4 regions of the Bacillus sp. 2175 genome follow, and region 4 is predicted to be linked to each of the others. Evidence: riboswitches for the same ligand, from Rfam matches in the RefSeq annotation. Region 4 holds a riboswitch; each other region holds the start of a gene.

Region 1 (3,637 bases), 830 kb from region 4:
TGATGCCGCTACATCTTTTAACACACGAGGTGTTTGCTGTGCGATAACCGGTGTAATTTTTAATTTCTTCGGATTTTCAGCAATACCACTTGGATCTCCAAATAGACCAAAGTCTTTTTTAAGCTTTAATAATCCAGCTGCATCAAGAAGTTTTAATGCCCGTGCTTGGTTCGTTGGATCGTTTGGAATTGCAATTTCTGAACCATCTGGGATTTCATTTGCTTTCTTATATTTTTCAGAGTATAAACCCATTGGCGCAATTTGCGTTGTACCAACAGCTGTAATATCTAACTTATGCTCTTTTTTAAATTGCTCTAAGAAAGCAATATGCTGGAATGAGTTTAATTCAATATCTCCATCAGCTAACGCTTTATTTGGCGTTGTGTAATCAGAGAACTCGACCAGTTTAATCTTAATCCCTTCTTTTTCAGCTTTTTTCTTCAAAATTTCCCAAGCGTCTCCATCCGTTCCAGTTACACCGACGCGAACTACTTTTTCTTTCGCTCCTGCACCCGTGTCTCCACTTGAGCAGCCGCTTAATGCTGAGACTCCTACAATCGCTGATAATGCAAATGCTAAAATTTTCTTCATTTTCTTTTCCTCTCTTCCTTTTTATGATCTGCGTAACAAGACTTTCGCAAAGTAGTTTCCTAAATTTTGAGCTATCTGTACGAGAATGATAAGTAACACGACCGTTACGAACATAACTGATGTATCAAAACGTTGATAACCATATGTCATTGCCAAGTCACCAAGACCGCCACCACCGACAAGCCCAGCAACTGCAGAGAATTCAATTAAACCAACTGTCATAAATGTGACACCTAAGATTAATGGTGCTAACGCTTCTGGTACAAGGATTTCAAAAACAATTCTAATTGGTGAGGCGCCCATTGCTTGCGCTGCTTCAATTACTCCTTTCGGAACGGAAACAAGGTTTGTTTCAACCATTCTAGCAATACCAATTGATGCGACTAACGTCATCGGGAAAATTGCCGCTGCTGTTCCAATCGTCGTTCCGATAACACTTCTTGTTAGTGGACTTAAGGCTACTAAAAAGATAATGAATGGTACCGGACGAATTGTATTAATTATGATGTTAAGAATAGAAAAGACCCATTTATTTTCTAAAAAGTTTCCTTTTCTCGTTACATATAAAAGTAAACCTAGAGGTATACCCAGAATTGTAGCGAATATAAGGGTTACAATTACCATTAAGAGGGTATCCCCCGTCGCATCTAGTATGCGCGGCCAAAATATACTCCAATCAACTCGCATGAGCTTCTACCTCCTTCAGCTGCACTTGCAGTCTTAGATGTTGTAATGCTTTTTGAATTTCCCTCTGCTCACCTTGCAACTCTACAAGAAGATTTCCAAATAGCACATTTTGAAGTTCAATAATATTTCCGTACAGTACATTTACATCGACGTTATAGTTTTTTGCGATATATGATAGTACCGGCTGTCCTGTCTCCTCACCAGTAAATGTTAGACGATAAATTTGACCACCATTTTGAATTTTCGCTAGAACACTTTCCGGTAAATGATCATTAATGACAGAACGTACAAAGTTTTGAGTCGTCTTTGTTTTTGGTTGCGTGAAAACATCAAACAGTTTTCCTTCTTCAATAACTTTCCCCTTCTCCATTACAGCTACACGGTGACAAATTTCTTTCACAACATGCATTTCATGTGTAATAAGAAGAATTGTTAAATTGTATTCTCGATTTACTTTCTTTAATAAGTTTAGAATTTCTGTCGTCGTTTCTGGATCTAAGGCTGATGTTGCCTCATCACATATAAGAATATCTGGCGATGTCGCAAGTGCTCTAGCAATGCCCACACGCTGCTTTTGCCCACCTGATAGCTGCTCTGGATAATAGTTTGCTTTATCTTCTAACCCTACAAACTTCAGCAGTTCATTTACTCTTTCTTTTATCTCATTCTTTGGTACTTTCGCTAACTTTAATGGATAAGCAATATTTCCAAATACTGTTCTTGAATTAAATAAATTAAAACTTTGAAAAATCATTCCGATTCTTTGTCTTAGTTTACGCAATTCTTTCGTCGATAATGATGTAATATCTTTATCATCTATTGAAATCGTTCCTGCCGTCGGTCTCTCTAACATATTTACTAAGCGTAATAACGTACTCTTTCCAGCGCCACTAAAACCGATAATGCCAAAAATTTCGCCTTTCTCAACTGATAATGTTACATCCTCCACCGCATGAACAGATTGGCCAGCTGATTCATACACTTTACTTACATTGGTAAAAGAAATCATTTTTTTCCCTCCTATATGCTGTAAAAACTTGAAGCAGAGCTTTCGAGGTAAAATAAAAAGTGCCCTCCTTCTTATCAACCATAAAGATAAGAAGGAGAGCACTTATATGTACTCGTTCACATCTTCTCATCTTCCAAGCCTTTATATGGCTTGCTGGAGTTAGCACGGTATTAAAAAAACCCGTTGCTGAGGTATCGTAGGGCCAGTCCCTCCACCTCTCTGGATAAGAATGTATCGATTTAATTGTCGTTTAATTAATTCTCATTATAGAACTCAGAATAATAAGAGTCAATACATTTTTTAGAAAAATATTAATTATTCCTTTATTAAAATTTTCAGATGAATATTCATCTGAAAATTAGTAACTTTCAAGGTTATTTAAAATTCTTCTTCCTCATATTTTTAAACAGGAGAATCCTCTCTACGAATTGAATAAATTTATTTGAATATGAAACTCGGAGGAAGATAAATATATGAAAACAGCTCTTTTACTCGTCGATATTCAAAACGATTATTTTCCAAATGGAAAGATGGAATTGCGTAATCCAGTAGAAGCAAGCGAATATGCTAATCAGTTATTACAACAATTTAGAACAAACAGCGAACCTATTTTTCATATCCAACACGTAGCTATAAAAGATGACGCTACTTTTTTCCTACCTAATACAGAAGGTGTACATATTCATGAAAGCGTACGTCCACTTAGAGAAGAAACAGTTATAGTCAAACATTATCCAAATAGCTTCCGAGAAACTAATCTTCTAGAGCAATTAAAACGTTTAAATATTGAACATGTCGTTGTATGCGGGATGATGACTCATATGTGTATCGATGCAACAGTAAGGGCTACATTCGATTTTGGCTTTCAATGTACCGTTATACATGACGCTTGTGCTACAAAAGACCTTTCTTTTAAGAACGCTACTATACCAGCTGTTTATATTCACAATACAATTTTAGCTAGTTTAAATGGCGTATATGCAAATGTAATAAGCACGCAAGAATTTTTAGCTACATAAAAAAACACTCCTTTCAGTGAGCAAAACTGAAAGGAGTGTTCCTTGTCGAACCATAGATTTTCTTTCAAATTGTATTATACAGGAAATTCTCAAAATGAATACTAAAAAATATGACTAATAAGTCAACTTTTCTCATCATTTTATTTCTGTTCACATGTTTATCACGCTATTAATAGGTTTTAGCTCATTCTCTTCGAACGACGGTAATATATGGGGTTTCAATTTTAAAAGGAGCTCTTCACATTCTGTGAAGAGCTCCTCTACTATTTCTTATAAAGTTTCAGAAGTAGTTTTTGCTTGCATGTGAAGTGCTAAGTAATCAGGTCCACCA
Region 2 (3,637 bases), 1.3 Mb from region 4:
TCCCAATAATCTACCTCTTCAAAAGCAAGGGTCTCCACTGGCGCTCCTGTAATAATGAGCCCATCAAACTTTTCATTTTCAATATCACGAAACGTTTTATAAAAGCTTGTTAAATGTTCTTGCGTTACATTACGAGATAGATGTGATTCCATATGAAGCAAATGAACATCTAATTGTAACGGTGTGTTTCCAATTAAGCGAAGTAATTGTGCCTCTGTGTCTTGCTTCGTTGGCATTAAATTTAATATAGCAATTTTCAAAGCGCGTATATCTTGTGTTTCCGCTCGCTCCTTCGTCATTACAAAAATATTTTCTTTTTGTAACACTTTGCGAGCCGGTAAATCTTTATCAATTATGATCGGCATGTGTTTTGCCCCCAACTAGAGCTGCTTCCAAATCTGCAATAATATCAGAAACATCTTCTATACCAACTGATAAACGAATTAAATCAGATGTAACACCAGCTAAACGCTGATCTTCAGCATTTAATTGTCTATGCGTCGTACTAGCAGGATGTATAACGCAAGTTCGTGCATCAGCTACGTGTGTTACAAGAGTTGCTAGTTTTACATTTGCGATAAATTCTTTTGCTGCTTCTAATCCGCCTTTAATACCGAAAGTTAAAACACCACTAGCACCTTTTTTCAAGTACTGTTGTGCCAATGAGTAATTTTCATTACTATCTAAGCCCGGATAATTCACCCATTCAATACGTTCATGATTAGCAAGCCACTTAGCAACTGCAAGAGCATTTTCACTATGACGTTCCATTCGTAAATGCAATGTTTCTAAGCCAATATTGCTAATATATGCATTGAATGGGCTCATACAATTTCCATAATCTCTTAATAGCTGAACACGTGCTTTCACAATATACGCTGCTGCACCAAAGTTTTGAACGTAACTTACACCGTGATAACTTGGATCTGGTTCAACAAGTTCAGGATACTTTCCATTTGTCCAATCAAAGTTTCCACCGTCAATTACAATACCGCCTAAGGAGCTCGCATGCCCATCGATATACTTCGTCGTAGAATGAACAATAATATTTGCCCCATGTTCAAACGCCTGGCATAAATAAGGAGTTGCTAATGTATTATCAACGATAAAAGGTACCTCTAATTCTTTAGCAGCAGCTGAAAATTCTTTAAAATTTAAAACATTCATCGCTGGATTTCCTAACGATTCTGCATAGATAAGTTTCGTCTTGTCATTAGCAAGCGCCGTAATTTCATCTGCCGTTAAATTTGGATTAAAGAACGTAACATCAATGCCCAGTTTACGCAAACTCACTCCAAATAAATTAAACGTTCCCCCGTAAACCGTTGAAGAACAAAGTAAATGATCCCCACTACTACAAATATTTAAAACTGCGAGCATAATAGCTGCTTGCCCAGAAGCCGTTGCAACAGCTCCTACACCGCCTTCTAAATCTGATAACTTCTGCTCAAATGCGGCTAGAGTAGGGTTTCCAATACGTGTATAAATATATCCTTCTGCCTCTAAGTTAAATAGGGCTGCTAAATCATCTGAAGTATCGTATTTATATGTTGTACTTTGATAAAGTGGTAAAACACGTGGTTCACCATTTTTTGGCGTATAGCCACCTTGCACACAAATTGTTCCTTTTCCCCATGATTCTCCCATCTCTCATTCTCCTTTCTTTTATACAAAATAAAAAACTGCCCCTTTCCTGAAAACAAGAAAGGAGCAGTTTGAAAACACGCTCTAAAGGCTCTTTCTTATCTCTCAGGATTACTACCTGCAGGATTTGGCACAATTCCGTTATACGGCTGTTGCCAAGGTTTCATCGGGCCTGTCCCTCCACCTTTTCTTGATAAGACTATGCAATTACCGTTGATTTTATAGCAATAATTTCCTAATGTCAAACGGTTTTTCTGAATGTTCTAAAATAAATGTTAACAGTTTCATATAAAGCAACAAAAGAAATATATTCTAGTCTATTTCAAAAAAGACCTTTAAAAACCTCAAATCAGTCTATAAAATTAAATAAGTAATTTAACCTATAAATTCAAATTCCCCTAAAGTTAACCTATATGTTGAATAGGCCATCTCCTCAAAAAGATACTATATATATTCAATCCATTTTTCACTAGTATATTTCACTTTTTTACCTACTAAGATTTACATAACGGAGGTATAACATGACAAATAAAAAAGATATGCAGTACATACTTGCTCTATATGGCATTCTTCTAGGATCTATAGTAGGAGCTACAGTCTGGTTATTTTTAGTCACAATAAATATTGGAATCCACTTTATTTGGGGATACTTGCCTGAAGTTCTCTCTTTTCCCTCTTATTACACCCTTTGCGTAACAATAATTGGCGGGGTCCTTGTTGGTCTATCACAAAAACATTTCGGTACATACCCACGCCTTATGCCTGAAGTGATGGCTGAATATAAAAAAACTGGTCGAATCGAATATCGCTTTGTCCATCAGGCTACTTTAACAGCGATTATTGTTTTAATTTTCGGTGCTAGTCTTGGTCCAGAAGCCGCACTAGTTGGAATTATAGGCGGACTGTGCACATGGGTAGGGGATCGCTTTAAATTTGCCTTAAAGAGTATGAATGAGCTAACCGAGATCGGAATTGGAGCTACTTTAAGTGTCATTTTTAACGCACCATTATTCGGTTATTTAGCACCAAATGAAAATGAGGGGGAACAAATTGCTGCTTTTTCTAAAGGAAAAAAGGCGATTGTATACTTAGCTACTACTTTCGCAGGTTTTTCTGTTTATTTACTACTGAGTAAACTCGATAATCGTGGATCCTTTATTGTTGATTTCGGGGAAGGTGCACTTTCATTCAATGAATGGATCGCATTTCTTCCACTTGCTAGTATCGGTGCTATAGTTGGTTTCTTTTATTTCAAGTTAGAATTCACATTAGAGAAGTTAATTCACCCTTTTAGGGAATACAAACTGACACTCGGAATTATCGGTGGTATTTTATTAGGAATTGCGGGAACTTTTCTTCCGTACACATTATTTTCAGGTGAGCATCAATTAAAAGAATTAGTTGTTGAATGGAGCCATTTATCTTTTTGGATACTACTTCTTTCAGGGATTTTAAAGTTGTGCATTACTGCCGTTTGTTTGAACACAGGGTGGCGAGGTGGACATATCTTCCCAATTATATTTTCCGGGTCAAGTATCGGATACGCTGTAGCATCTATTCTTCCTATAGATCCAGTAGCATCTGTTGCCATCGTAACGACAGCAATTTCAAGCTATGCGTTACGAAAGCCAATAGCTATAACATTACTATTACTTATGTTTTTCCCGCTTAATTTACTATTGCCCATGCTTGGTGCAGCTGCTATCGGGAATGCCTTTCCGCTCCCAAAACATAACGAAAATAAAAATTAATAAAAATAGGCAGTGGGGATGAAAGCTCCACTGCCTATTTTTTTATTACACATGCTGCTTTAATAACGCTTCTAACTCCTCAAAATTATGCACTTCATATGTCGGTATAATCCCACTATCATTTAATTTCCTTTCTGGATTAAACCAACAAGTATCAATTCCCGCTACATATCCACCTTTCATATCAGCGCTTAATGAATCCCCAATAATCAGCCCTGCTTCAGGTGCAAAGTTAGGAATCC
Region 3 (3,637 bases), 1.7 Mb from region 4:
AATTGTGCTTGTTTTTGCTCCCATTGCTTTTGAAGCTTCAATTACACCTTTATCAATTTCGCGAAGTGCAATTTCGACCATTCTCGCGTAGAATGGTGCGGCTCCAATAATTAAAGCCGGCAGAGCTGCACTTGCTCCAAGAATTGTTCCAAGAAGAATCTTTGTAAATGGGATTAATAAAATAATTAAAATGATGAACGGTATAGAGCGGAATATATTTACGAATGCTCCAATCACCGTATTAATTGATTTGTTTTCCCATAAATTATCTTTTGCTGTCATGAAGAGTAACAATCCTAAAATTAGTCCTAAAACAAATGTCGCAAGGGCTGCGATTGCCGTCATATATAACGTTTCACCAGTTGCTTCTAACATTTGATTCCAATCAACATTTGCGAGTAACTTATCCATGTGCAATCACCTCCAGCTCTACTTGATCTTGATGAATTCCTTCTATTGCTTGCTGGATCGCTGTTTCCTCACCATTTAAATGAACAACTAAACTACCGTAAGAACCGTTATTCGTTTGTGCAATATTTCCTTGCAAAATGCTAACTTCTATATCACTGCGTTGCATTAATCGTTGAAGCACTGGTCTTTCTACAGCCTCACCGATAAACTGCAAACGAATTACTTTTCCATCTGGATATTTTTCAATTAAATTTTCAATTGTTTCATTTGTATCTTCAGAATCTGTTAACTGCTGTACAAATCGTTTCGTAATATCTTGCTTCGGATTACGGAATACATCAAGTACTGGACCTGTTTCTACAATCTTTCCTCTCTCCATTACCGCCACTCGGTTACAAATCTTTCGAATCACGTGCATTTCATGTGTAATGAGTACAATTGTTAAACCAAGACGCTTATTAATGTCTAATAGTAAATCTAAAATTTGATCTGTCGTTTCCGGATCAAGAGCTGACGTTGCTTCATCACATAAAAGCACTTGTGGATTGTTAGCTAATGCTCTTGCAATCCCGACGCGTTGCTTTTGTCCTCCACTCAGCTGAGATGGGTACGCGTCTCCTCTTCCTTCTAATCCAACAAGATGAATTAATTCATCAACACGTTTTCTTCTCTTCGCTTTATCAACACCTGCAATTTCAAGTGGAAACTCAATATTTTCACGTACAGTTCGTGACCAAAGTAAGTTGAAGTGTTGAAAAATCATTCCGATTTCTTGTCTTGCCTTACGAAGTTCACTTCCTGTAATTGCTGATATAACACGATTCGCAATTGTAATTTGGCCAGAAGTCGGTTTCTCTAACTGATTAAACAATCTGATTAACGAACTTTTTCCAGCGCCGCTATATCCAATAACACCAAATATTTCGCCTTTTTCTATTTTTAAATTGGCGTTATCTACAGCAGTGACATCACCGCTTTTCGCCTTATATATTTTCTTTACGTTCTCTAATAGAATCATGATGTTCACCCCTTTTTTGTTTGGATCGACTCCGCAATTTTTTATTTTTAATGCGTGTAGTCCAATGTTATCATTACTTTTATTATTTGAATGTCCTCCACATTCAAACAATAAAAAAACCTTTCTGCTTTAGAGAAGCAGAAAGGTTTATATGCGTATATAACAACATTATCCCTCTCTCTCATCTCTCAAAGCATTCGCTTTGCAGGAATTGGCACCATTTCAACATAAGTTGACGGTTGCCGGGCTTCACAGGGCACAGTCCCTCCACCTCTCTTGATAAGAGAAATCAGATTCAATTTTCGTCTGATTTGAAATTTATGAAATTGTCTATATTTTATGACTTGAATTGTATCAATATACACTCACCATGTCAACAGAAATTTTCGCAAAAAATGAAACTTCAGAATTTTAAGCACCTACTGACATCGGTTTACATATATGAAACATCGATTCCACTAATAACATCGTTCGGTACGTTCCTGAATATTGTACACGTCCATCGTTCATTAACATTTGCAATCGTACATTTCCATTCACCAATTGTTCTATATCCTTTTCATCTAAGCAAATGATTTGTTCCGTTCCTCTTTCCTCATGTACCAGCTCTATATAATCTCTTGAAATTTGTAACGAACAACTTTCATCTCCAAAGCGAAAATTAACAGTTTTTTCTTCTTGTCTTAAAAGCGGTTCTAAATGATATTGACCATTAGCGTAATTTACAAATGATTGAAGCAAAGAATATAATCTCACCCTAAATCACATCCTTCATATCACTTTCTATTACATACCATTCCCTCTCACTAAAGAGCAATCCTGTTATTTTCGCTCGACAAATACTGTATCCACCCTGCATCTCGACATATTTCCCAAGAAATATGTCGAGGCGGCAAAAATTTTGCCGCCTACTTTAATTCCGTATATAAATATTCAACCGAATGAAATGCGTATATCTTCTTCATCAGTGTCCCATTTTCAAAAACAAGTAAACAAGGTACACTTTCAATCCCATACTCTTTCGCTAAATACGGAGCATAATTTAAATCTAACATCCCAATTTTGAGGCCTTCAATTGTCATCTCAACAACTGTTAACATCTTTTTTGCTAATTGGCATGTTCCACACATTGGAGTATATACATATAATACTGTTTTTTCTTCGTTCTCTATTAGGGCTGTAGCTTCGGCTCCTGTCCAATCAATCACTTCTATCATTCCTTACCGTAAATATTCTGTATAAACGTCAATGTCGGCTCCCCATAATACATTTGCTAAGTGTGTAGATGGCGCAGTTGCCACTTCTCGGTACGAGCGATCAATATAGATATGCTCGGCTTGCGGAAATTCTTTTCGAAATTGTTTCCTTAACTTTTCTCCAGCATCATCAGCATCCACTAGCACATACACTTCCTTATCAAAAAACTGATCAACGAGCTCATCCATTTTCGACAAACCAATTGTACCATTTGTACAAACAATTTCCACCGGTTCACGAATAATAGATTCAATCTTTCTTCTATCTGATGTACCTTCTACAATAATGACTTTTTCTACATAAATCATATGTCATCACCCGATCACCATATACTATATAACCTTGAACTTAGTATATAGTATATTCGTTATTTTCATGTTGTTTCCTGTTTATTTTTGCAAAAGAAAAGCGGAAGCGGCTCGTTTAGAACAGGAGGGCATTGGAACTCCTGAACTAGAGGCGCCTTTTGCCTCAAGTGAAGGAGTGAAATGACCGACTGTTCTAGCCGCTGGAGCTAGACAACGAAAAGCGGAACCGACTGTTTAGCCCTGTTGGCTAAGGTTCTTTCGTACAGAAGACGCTTTTTGTCTTCTCGTACGGAAGGTTCTTAGACATGAAGGGCTAGGAGGTGGAGCTGGACAATGAAAAGCGCAAGCGGCTCGTTTAGATTGTGAAGACTTATGAAACCTTACCACAAAACAGTTTTTCTCATAATAGCTTATTTATTTACATATAACTTGAATTTCATTATTTCACACAAAATAAAAAAGGACAGCACAAAGGCTGTCCTTTAGTCGACTACAATTAGTCTTGGTTTGTCATTTCTGCATATTTTTCTGCAGTTAATAACTTCTCAACTTGGCTTGCATCAGAAAGTTCAACTTTAACCATCCATGCACCCTCGTATGGAGATTCGTTAACAAGTTCTGGTTGGTCACTTAATTCTTCGTT
Region 4 (3,637 bases):
GTTTCATTATAAATCTTCCTCTCTTCTACTTTAATTATAATTTGATTTATTGTTTTAGTTTTTCATTAATTTGTTCCACTCATCTTCAAAGTTGCTATATGATTTAGAACTTTCTGGAGCAGATTCAACAACTACATCTTTTTCTTTTTTCCACTCACGGTATCCGTAGTATAAAACCACTAAAGCAGCGATACCGATTAATGCTGGCGAATGAGAAAGTGCAATGGATAAACCGATTAAACCAACAATACCCCAAGCTAACTTTCCAAAAAATGATTTAGCTCGCACAAATGATTTATAGCTCCAATATACAACTCCTGCTCCGATTGCGAATCCTACAATACCAGCAAGACTACCAAGAGCAATTAAAGCCAAAATACCGGCTGCGATAAACGCTAGAAATTGTTTCATCTTGTGCTTGCCTCCCTTCGATTTGATACTCTTATCTTAACTATTTTTTCATCTTTCCATAACGAGCTTAAGAACCGTTTTTAACTCAGACTTAAGACCGAGTCATATTCAGCCCTTTACGCAAAAAAAAAGTGCAGAGTCTATTCTCTGCACTTTTTTTAATTACTAACATTCATATTAAATTAAGCAGTTTTATGATACTCTTTTTTCTTAGCTACTTTCGAAAACCTTGGAAACCCAATTAAAATAGAAACAATCCCACATACTCCAACTAAAATTGGATAAAACGCATACGGTAACAATTCAACTGGAGATAACGCTGCAAATCCTGCTGCCGTTAACATTTGGGCACCGTACGGAATTAATCCTTGCACACAACATGAGAAAAGATCTAATACACTCGCTGATTTACGAGGGTCTATTTCATATTGATCTGCAATATTTTTTGCAAGCGGGCCTGTAAAAATAATTGAAATCGTATTATTCGCTGTACACATATTCGTCATACTCACTAAACCAGCAATACCAAATTCCGCTCCTTTTTTCGAACGAATATTACGTGTTAATACATTCATTAAATATTGAATACCACCATTATATTGGATTAATTCAACCATACCGCCAATTAATATAGCAAGTAATACTAACTCCATCATACCGCCCATTCCAGTCGTTACACTTTTAAAGAAACTTTCTAACGTGTAACTTCCATCTATAAGACCGATAACACCAGATAGTACAGTTCCACCAGTTAATACAATAAGTACATTCCAGCCAAGTAGCGCTGTAATTAGTACTCCTGCGTACGGTAAAATCTTTATCCAATCAAAGCTATGTGCTTTAATCTGCGTGTCACTCCCTGAAGTAACTATTACTAATAGTACAATTGTAATAATAGCCGCTGGTAACACAATTAAAAAGTTCGTTTTAAACTTATCTTTCATTTCTGTTCCTTGTGAACGAACAGCTGCGATTGTTGTATCTGAAATAAATGATAAATTATCACCAAACATCGCTCCGCCAACAACAGTAGCCATTGCAAGCGCAATTGAGATATCAGTTTGACCACTAATACCTACAGCAATCGGCGCTAATGCTGCAATTGTTCCCATTGAAGTTCCCATCGCTAATGAAATAAATGCACCAATAACAAAGATTCCAGCTACGATAAATCCTGGCGGTAAAATAGTTAATGCTAAATTAACAGTTGAGTCTACTCCGCCCATTCCTTTAGCAGTTTCAGAAAATGCACCTGCAAGCACAAAAATTAATACCATAATCATAATATCCGGATTTCCTGCACCTTTAGCGAACCGCTCTACTTTCACATTAAAACTTTCTTTACGATTCATCATTAAAGCGACTCCTACAGCAATTGAGATCGCTACAAGTATCGGCAATTTATAGAAATCACCTGTAATAATTCCAGAACCAATAAATAGCGCCAAAAATATCCCAAGTGGTAATAAAGCTAAACCATTTCCTCTCGTTTCTTTCAAAGTATCATCTCTCCCTAGTTTCAACCTTTTTCTAATGAATAACAAAAGACCTCTTCCGATGAGAAGAGGTCTTATACATCTATAAGAAACACTCTTCTCATCTTTCAAGCACACGCTTGCTGGATTTGGCACAGCACTCTGAAATCGAGTCCGCTGCCGAGGCATCGTAGGGCCAGTCCCTCCGCCTCTCTTTATAAGAAGGTTTCATATTTATTTTTTAATAATAATTTCTTTCCTAACTTTACTCGCTTACAAAACAAAAGTCAATTATTTTTTGTATAGATTTTTTTGGTAATTATACAAAAATTCGAATACAACAATCATTTTAACTTTTCTATTTCTTCTTTCAACATTGAAATCCAATAAAATTCATTATTTTTTATTGCTGCTAATATCCATTTCGTAGTGTACCAAGCTAACTCATACTCTTCCTTCGTGACATCGACACTTTTATAAGCATCCTCTAGCTCCTCTTCATCTAATACATACACCTTACCGCTAGGTAATAATACTACATCTAAATATAAATCATCAAAATACGGTAAACCACGATCGTCTATTTTATATTCTTTCGCCACATCGATATAATATTGCACTAATTTTTTCTGATCATCTAACATAGCGGTAATCGCAAAGTTTTTCCCTTCTATAAAATATTGAACCCACGTATACTGATCCGCTGCAATACAAAGTTCTTCACCATCATATTCTTTACAACTAGGCTCTCTCACCTTTTTTATATCCAGTATTCCGAGCATTCCCTCTTCCACTTGCTTAACCGTATAACTCTTTTCTATTAGCCTCTTCCACGAAGAACCGTCACCATATTTACGTTTCATTATGTCTGCTCCTCTTCTATATACAGAAAAGCTCCCACATATTATGTGAGAGCTTGTTCATATTATAATTAAGCCGCTTGACCCTTTTCAGAAATCTCTTTTAAATAAGCTTGTCCTTTTTCAGCGTCATATTGACCTTCCCACTTAGACATAACTACAGCTGCTAAAGAGTTTCCTACAACGTTAACTGCTGTACGAGCCATATCTAAAATACGGTCAATACCAGCAATGAACGCTAAGCCTTCAGGTGGAATACCTACTGTACCAAGTGTCGCTAATAATACAACGAATGATACGCCCGGTACACCTGCGATACCTTTTGATGTAACCATTAATACAAGCAATAATGTAATTTGTTGTGTAATAGATAAATCAATACCGTACATTTGCGCTAAGAAAATAGCCGCAATTGCTTGATATAAAGTTGATCCATCTAAGTTAAATGAATAACCTGTCGGAATAACGAAAGATGTAATTGCTTTCGGACAACCGAATTTCTCCATTTTCTCCATGATTTTTGGTAAAACTGTTTCTGAGCTTGCTGTAGAATACGCTAAGATCAGCTCGTCTTTTAAAATCTTAAAGAATTGGAAAATGTTAATTCCAAATATTTTCGCTGTAAGGCCTAAGACAACTACGACGAAGAAGATCATTGCCCCATATACGACAATTAGTAATTTCCCTAATGGAATTAATGAAGCAAGACCAAATGTAGAAACTGTAACACCAATTAGTGCAAACACACCAAATGGTGCAAATTTCATAACTTGGTTTGTTACGTAAAACATTGCGTCAGCTACACCTTGGAAAAATTGAAGAACTGGTCTTCCTCTTTCACCAATTGCTGCTACACCTAAACCAAATAGTACAGAGAAGAAGATAATAGCA

Evidence for each region. A riboswitch is a leader RNA that binds a small molecule or an ion and turns the genes downstream of it on or off. The one in region 4 is predicted to bind S-adenosylmethionine.
Region 1: another riboswitch for S-adenosylmethionine. It lies ahead of ACXKY9_RS02175 (methionine ABC transporter ATP-binding protein); the one in region 4 lies ahead of ACXKY9_RS06615 (Na+/H+ antiporter NhaC family protein).
Region 2: another riboswitch for S-adenosylmethionine. It lies ahead of ACXKY9_RS26985 (bifunctional O-acetylhomoserine aminocarboxypropyltransferase/cysteine synthase); the one in region 4 lies ahead of ACXKY9_RS06615 (Na+/H+ antiporter NhaC family protein).
Region 3: another riboswitch for S-adenosylmethionine. It lies ahead of ACXKY9_RS24770 (methionine ABC transporter ATP-binding protein); the one in region 4 lies ahead of ACXKY9_RS06615 (Na+/H+ antiporter NhaC family protein).

Annotation. Positions count from the first base shown of each region.
Region 1 is NZ_CM173819.1:385,268-388,904, reverse strand. It holds gene ACXKY9_RS02185 (MetQ/NlpA family ABC transporter substrate-binding protein) at 1-591, opposite strand, end outside; gene ACXKY9_RS02180 (methionine ABC transporter permease) at 613-1,278, opposite strand; gene ACXKY9_RS02175 (methionine ABC transporter ATP-binding protein) at 1,268-2,287, opposite strand; SAM riboswitch class I at 2,411-2,517, opposite strand; partial or broken gene ACXKY9_RS02170 (cysteine hydrolase family protein) at 2,761-3,326, shown strand; gene pruA (L-glutamate gamma-semialdehyde dehydrogenase) at 3,577-3,637, opposite strand, start outside.
Region 2 is NZ_CM173819.1:5,172,117-5,175,753, forward strand. It holds gene metA (homoserine O-acetyltransferase MetA) at 1-365, opposite strand, end outside; gene ACXKY9_RS26985 (bifunctional O-acetylhomoserine aminocarboxypropyltransferase/cysteine synthase) at 349-1,647, opposite strand; SAM riboswitch class I at 1,740-1,844, opposite strand; gene ACXKY9_RS26990 (chloride channel protein) at 2,166-3,395, shown strand; gene ACXKY9_RS26995 (YjjG family noncanonical pyrimidine nucleotidase) at 3,441-3,637, opposite strand, start outside.
Region 3 is NZ_CM173819.1:4,737,832-4,741,468, forward strand. It holds gene ACXKY9_RS24765 (methionine ABC transporter permease) at 1-411, opposite strand, end outside; gene ACXKY9_RS24770 (methionine ABC transporter ATP-binding protein) at 404-1,429, opposite strand; SAM riboswitch class I at 1,608-1,715, opposite strand; gene ACXKY9_RS24775 (hypothetical protein) at 1,841-2,185, opposite strand; gene ACXKY9_RS24780 (thioredoxin family protein) at 2,338-2,646, opposite strand; gene ACXKY9_RS24785 (toprim domain-containing protein) at 2,650-2,994, opposite strand; gene gcvH (glycine cleavage system protein GcvH) at 3,491-3,637, opposite strand, start outside.
Region 4 is NZ_CM173819.1:1,212,431-1,216,067, reverse strand. It holds gene ACXKY9_RS06625 (PspA/IM30 family protein) at 1-7, opposite strand, end outside; gene ACXKY9_RS06620 (lmo0954 family membrane protein) at 55-411, opposite strand; gene ACXKY9_RS06615 (Na+/H+ antiporter NhaC family protein) at 594-1,910, opposite strand; SAM riboswitch class I at 2,005-2,110, opposite strand; gene ACXKY9_RS06610 (ribonuclease FAU-1 family protein) at 2,231-2,749, opposite strand; gene gltP (glutamate/aspartate:proton symporter GltP) at 2,818-3,637, opposite strand, start outside.